Linked DNA regions of Bradyrhizobium diazoefficiens. The protein of the gene in region 1 interacts with the protein of each later gene in a pairwise test. Links are inferred from orthologs where the notes say so. Each region holds a gene or a part of one and is shown on either strand. Other genes may lie near its edges.

The links.
Region 2: the proteins of ftsH (region 1) and hflK interact in binary tests that used the Escherichia coli proteins (3 or more experiments, as listed by UniProt). The link is inferred for Bradyrhizobium diazoefficiens from one-to-one orthologs.

The regions. Positions count from the first base shown.
Region 1 is NZ_CP067102.1:6,847,276-6,850,481, forward strand. What follows is about bases 301-3,189. They hold ftsH (ATP-dependent zinc metalloprotease FtsH), read right to left. Parts: upstream 2,762-3,189; coding sequence 839-2,761; downstream 301-838. Other genes in these bases: JJC00_RS31860 (DUF3052 family protein), read right to left, coding at 407-826; tilS (tRNA lysidine(34) synthetase TilS), read right to left, coding at 3,027-3,189. Also shown: JJC00_RS31855 (hypothetical protein), read left to right, coding at 1-272; more of tilS, read right to left, coding at 3,190-3,206. UniProt on the Escherichia coli protein: Acts as a processive, ATP-dependent zinc metallopeptidase for both cytoplasmic and membrane proteins. Plays a role in the quality control of integral membrane proteins.
Region 2 is NZ_CP067102.1:6,312,536-6,315,653, forward strand. What follows is about bases 261-3,061. They hold hflK (FtsH protease activity modulator HflK), read right to left. Parts: upstream 2,329-3,061; coding sequence 1,192-2,328; downstream 261-1,191. Other genes in these bases: hflC (protease modulator HflC), read right to left, coding at 299-1,195; JJC00_RS29350 (dihydrofolate reductase), read right to left, coding at 2,489-3,004; JJC00_RS29355 (GNAT family N-acetyltransferase), read right to left, coding at 3,004-3,061. Outside these bases: JJC00_RS29335 (DUF2065 domain-containing protein), read right to left, coding at 21-227; more of JJC00_RS29355, read right to left, coding at 3,062-3,118.

The DNA.
Region 1 (3,206 bases):
TTGGCGGCTACCTGATCGTCCGCGACATCAGGCCTTTCGTCGACGGACGGTCGGAGCTCTACGGCGAAAAATTCCTGATGGACTATTTTGCCGCCGAAGACGGCCGCGACGTCTCCGGCCTGCTGCGCATGCTCGACGACAACAGGATCGACGCAACGCTGCTGACGCCGGATTCGCCTGCGGCCCAGATCCTGGATCACATCAAGGGCTGGAAGCGGGTCTATGCCGACAAGGTCGCGGTGGTCCATGTGCGGGATGATGGGGCGTGGTGAAGCAGCGGGGGCTGCGGCGAAGTGAGATATCGTAGGGTGGGCAAAGCGACAGCGTGCCCACCACTTTCGTCACGAATGCCGAGAGATGGTGGGCACGGCGCTTTCGCGCCTTCGCCCACCCTACGAGAGCAGTGCTATTTCGTTGGCTTCGCGCGGTCCTTGACGGGGATCACGAGCTTCAGGCCGGACCAGACGTCGTCGACGGCGCAGATCTTGATATCGACGAGGCCGCCCGCGCGCGCGGTCTCGCGTACCAATGCTTCGGTGACATCAGTCGCGACCCCGGACGCTTTCTTGGGCCAGGATGCCCAGATCATTCCATTGGGCGCGATCGCCTTGCGGTAGCTGCGCAGTTTTGCAGCGAGGCCTTTGGTCTCGGCTGCGAAGAGATGCACCATGTCGAGCGGCGGCTTGGCGGTCTTGGCAATGATCACACCGTCAGGAAGTTCGCCGACGACATCGCGATAGGGCGCCGCAAGACCATCCACGAAAATACAAAAGCCCGGCTTGATGCCGAGCTTTTGCACAATCGGTTTGCCGGAAGTGCCGGCCATGAGACGCGGACGTTACGCCTGCGGCTGCGGCTCCAGGCCGGGATCCGGATCGGGCCGCGGGCGCGACTTGCCGGCCGGGGGCACGGCCGAGGCGCGCGGCGTGGCCGGCTCGAGCACGGACTCGCGGTTCGGCTTCTTGCCCTTGAGCAGATCGACGATCTCGTCACCGGAGAGCGTTTCGAACTCGAGCAGGCCCTTGGCCAGCGCTTCGAGGTCACCGTGCTTCTCGGTGAGAATGCGGGTCGCTTCCTTGTAGCCTTCCTCGACCAGACGGCGGATCTCGGAGTCGATCTTCTGGACGGTCGCCTCGGAGGCGTTCTGCGTCCGCGAGACCGACATGCCGAGGAAGACCTCGTCCTGGTTCTCGCCGTAGGAGACGGTGCCGAGTTCTTCCGACAGGCCCCAGCGCGTCACCATCATGCGGGCAAGGCGGGTCGCCTGCTCGATGTCGGAGGCCGCACCAGAGGTCACCTTCTCGCGGCCGAAGATCAGCTCTTCGGCGACGCGGCCGCCCATCATGATGGCGAGGCGCGAGGTCATCTGCTCCAGAGACATCGACAGCTTGTCGCGCTCGGGGAGCTGCATGACCATGCCAAGCGCACGGCCGCGCGGGATGATGGTCGCCTTGTGGATCGGATCGGTCGCGGGCACGTTGAGGCCGACGATGGCGTGGCCGCCCTCGTGATAGGCCGTCAAGAGCTTCTCTTCCTCGGTCATGACGAGCGACTTGCGCTCGGCGCCCATCATCACCTTGTCCTTGGCTTCCTCGAACTCGGCCTGGGTCACCATGCGCTTGTTGCGGCGCGCAGCGGTCAATGCGGCTTCGTTGACGAGGTTCATCAGGTCGGCGCCGGAGAAGCCCGGGGTGCCGCGCGCGATGGTCTTGAGGTTGATATCCGGCGCCAAGGGCACCTTGCGGACGTGAACCTTGAGGATCTGCTCGCGGCCGACGACGTCGGGGTTCGGCACCACGACCTGGCGGTCGAAGCGGCCCGGACGCAGCAGCGCGGGATCGAGCACGTCGGGACGGTTGGTCGCGGCGATCAGGATCACGCCCTCGTTCGCCTCGAAGCCGTCCATCTCGACCAGCAGCTGGTTCAGCGTCTGCTCGCGCTCGTCATTGCCGCCGCCGAGGCCGGCGCCACGGTGACGACCGACGGCATCGATTTCGTCGATGAAGATGATGCAGGGCGCGTTCTTCTTGGCCTGCTCGAACATGTCGCGGACGCGGCTGGCGCCGACGCCGACGAACATCTCGACGAAGTCCGAACCGGAGATGGTGAAGAACGGCACGTTGGCTTCGCCCGCGACCGCACGCGCGATCAGGGTCTTACCGGTGCCGGGAGGGCCGACCAGCAGCACGCCGCGCGGAATGCGGCCGCCGAGGCGCTGGAATTTGCCGGGGTCGCGCAGGAATTCGACGATCTCCTGCAGGTCCTGCTTGGCCTCGTCCACGCCGGCGACGTCCTCGAAGGTGACGCGGCCATGGGCCTCGGTCAGCATCTTCGCGCGCGACTTGCCAAAGCCCATCGCCTTGCCGGCGCCGCCTTGCATCTGCCGCGACAGGAAGATCCAGACGCCGATCAGCGCGATGAAGGGCAGCCAGGAGACCAGCAGCGACACGAACCACGGCACGTTGTCGCCGGGCGGCTTCGCGGTGATCTGCACCTTGCTGTCGTACAGGCGCTTCACCAGCGTCGGGTCGTTCGGCGCATAGGTCTGGAAGCTGGAGCCGTTGGTGAAGGTGCCGTGGATATCAGGCCCCTGGATCACGACGTCGCGGACTCGGCCCTGGTCAACTTCGCTCAAGAGCTGCGAGAAAGCGATATCCTGCGAGGAAGCCCGCTGGCCCGGATTCTGGAAGAGCGTGAACAACGCCAACAGCAGCAAAACAATGATGACCCAGAGGGCGAAATTGCGCAGATTGGCGTTCATCGATCTTCCTTCGTGGTCGCGCGGATCGCGGCCTCATCCTTGGGCAACTAGAGAAAATCCCCAAGGAATCCTCTCGGTTAGACGCATACAATTTAGGTGCCGCCCCGGTCGCTGCCAAGGGAACGAGATGGGACTATTTAGCCCATCTTAGATCGATTCCCGCTGAAATAATGGCGCCCTGGCCGGGGTTTTTCCTGCCTGGTTAAGGTGTCCTGACGGCGGGCCGTCGAAACGGCCGGTGTCATGATGCGCCCTCATCCGCCCTTCAAGCCCCTTCACGTCTTCCTGGGGACCGTCGGGCCGGCGCAGGCGCGATGTGGATACGCCCCCCGGCAAGACTGATCAAGGCTCCCGCCAGGGTCTGCTTCAGGATGGCACGGCCATTTGCAGGTGCACGGGAGCGAGCCGCCATGTCCTGATCGCGAATGTCCTGATCGTGCATGCC
Region 2 (3,118 bases), 530 kb from region 1 along the record:
CTTTGGCGTTGGCGCGACAGCTAGATCGGGCGTCGCATCACCCAGATCAGGATCAGGCCGGCGACGGCCGAGCCGATCCCGACCGCCCGCAGGATATTGTCCGGCGTGGCAATGGCGCTCTTCATGGCCTTGCGCATCCAGTTTGGACTGGCCGCGAACATCAAGCCTTCCAGCACGAACAGAATGCCTAAGCCGATGAGGAAGTCGGCGAACGCAATGGACCTCATCGGATTGGAACCTCCCGTGGTGCTGTTCTTGTCTGGACGAAGGGCGGCCAAACCTGCCGTCCTTGTCTAGCTTACGGTTTCGCCGGCGTCTCGGTCGCCGTCTTGCCGGACGGGTTACCAAAATACCGGAAGAAATCCGAGTCCGGCCGCAGCAGGAAGCGGGTGTCGTCCTTCTTCAGCCCGGTCTCGTAGGCCGTCATCGACCGGTAGAACGCGAAGAAGTCAGCATCCTTGCCATAGGCTTCGGCAAAGAGACGGTTGCGCTCGGCGTCACCCACGCCGCGCGTCTGCTCGGCCTGCGAGTTGGCTTCGGCAATAATCACCGTCACATCACGGTCGGCCTTGGAGCGGATCTCCTGCGCCTTCTGGCCGCCCTGTGCACGGAATTCGGCCGCTTCCCGCTGACGCTCGGACTTCATCCGGTCGTACACCGCCTGGCTGTTCTGCTCCGGCAGGTCGGCACGGCGAATGCGGACGTCGACGACCTCGATACCGTAACCGCCGGCCTCGTGGTCGAGCTGCTCGCGGATGCGCCCCATCAGCCTCTCGCGCTCATCACGCACTACGGCGATGAAGTTGACCTCACCGAGCACGCGGCGCAACGCCGCGTTCAACAGCGAGGTGAGCTGGAGGTTCGCGGCCTGGATCGAGCCGACGCTCTGGTAGAAGCGTAGCGCGTCCTTGATGCGGTAGCGCGCAAAGGCGTCGACCACGAGCCGCTTCTGGTCGGAGGCAATGACCTCCTGCGACGGGTTCTCGAGATCGAGGATCCGCTTGTCGATGTTGATCACGGAGTTCCAGGGCGCCTTGAAGTGCAGCCCGGGATCGGTGACGACGTCCACCGGCTTGCCGAATTGCAGCACGATGGTCTGCTCGGTCTGCTGCACCGTGAACAACGACATGTAGCCGACAATCACGACCAGAAGCGCCGCAAGCAGCGCAACGATGCCTGTAACCGGAGACCTCATCTTGTGCCTCCGCTCGGCTGCTGGCCTGTCGTCGTCGGCCTCTTGGCCGACAATTCATTCAGCGGCAGATAGGGCACGACGCCCTGGCCCGAGGAGCTTCCGTCGTAGATCAGCTTGTCCGATCCGCCGAGCACGCGCTCCATGGTCTCCAGATAGATCCGTTCACGCGTCACGTCGGGCGCCTTCTTGTATTCCTCATACACCTTCAGGAAGCGCGAGCTCTGGCCCTTGGCCTCGGCGACCGCCTGCTCCTTGTAGCCTTCGGCGGCCTGCAGGATCCGCGCCGCGTTGCCGCGCGCTTCCGGCACGATCTTGTTGGCATAGGTCTGCGCTTCGTTCTGCAACTGCTCGAGGTTGGCGCGCGCCGCCTGCACGTCGCGGAACGCATCGATCACCTGCGCCGGCGGATCGACCTTCTGCATCTGCACCTGGGTGATCTGGATGCCGGCGCCGTAGCCATCGAGCGTCTTCTGCATCAAATCCTGCACGGTGGTTTCGGTCTGCGTCCGCGCCCCGGTCAGGATCGGCTGGATGTCAGAGCGGCCGATCACCTCGCGCATCGCGCTTTCGGCGACCGCCTTCACGGTGCCCTCGGGGTTTTGGATGTTGAACAGGAAGTTGCCGACGCCGTTGGGCTTGATGCGCCACAGCACGGTGAAGTCGACATCGACGATGTTCTCGTCGCCGGTCAGCATCAGGCTCTCTTCCGGCACGTCACGGATCGAGCGGCCGCGGCGGGCCGGATCGTCGATCAGGGTCATGCCGATGGAAATGGTGGACACGCGCAGAGCCTTCGGCAGCAGCACGGTCTCGATCGGATAGGGCAGATGATAGTTCAGGCCCGGATCCACGGTGCGCACATGCTTGCCGAAGCGCAGCACGACTCCCTGCTCTTCAGACTGCACGCGGAAGAAGCCCGACAACAGCCAGAGTGCGATGATGATCAGCAGGATCAGCGTGATGCCTATGCCGGAGAAATAGCCACCGGGCATGATCTGCTGCAGCCGGTCCTGGCCGCGCCGCAGAAGGTCCTCCAGATCCGGCGGCCTCGGCCCGACGGGTTGCGGGCCTGAGCCCCATGGTCCCTTCGGACCCGAGCCCCACGGGCCACCGCCCTGATTCTTCCACGGCATTCGACGCTCTCCTCGGCAGACCGGGACTAGAACTTAAGCCGGCCCGCATTGTCCGGTCCGGCTTTATAGGGGACCGAAAGGGCCCTTACAACGCAAGCCTGACCGACCCACGAGCTATGCTCGGGGGCGGAAAAGTCAATGTAAACATTGGCGAATGCAGTTAATAGGACGGCCGCCGACGATATGTCACATAGGAGAAGTCGGCGCTGTCGTCCGGTCCGGCCGGATGGCGGACGCGGCTCGTTTCGTCCCACTGCGCCCTGTCGATCCTAAAATGCGTGTCGCCGTCGGGCCGCGCATGCACTTCCGTGATCTCGAGGCGGTCAGCGCGATCGAGCCATTGCCGGTAGATCTCGGCGCCGCCGATCACCGCGATCTCGGCGACCGAACGCCGCAGGGCATCACCAAGCGCAACCGCGCCCGCGTCCGTGGCCGATGTCGTGACGACAGCGCCGGCGGCGCGGTAGTCCGCATCGCGCGTGATCACGATGTTGGTGCGGCCCCGCAGCGGCCGGCGCCCGGGCAGGGATTCAAAGGTCTTGCGGCCCATGATCACGGGTTTGCCGATGGTGAGCGCCTTGAAGCGCGCCATGTCGGATTTCAATCGCCACGGGATCGCGTTGCCGGCACCGATGACGCCGTTCTCCGCAATCGCGACGACGAAGACGATCTCCATCAGGACCCCGCAAGCCGCGTCAGTGCAGGACCGCTGACACGACACAGCGTCCAATCGTCCAGCATCACGGCGCCGAGCGATTTGTAGAACGCGATCGACGGCGCGTTCCAGTCG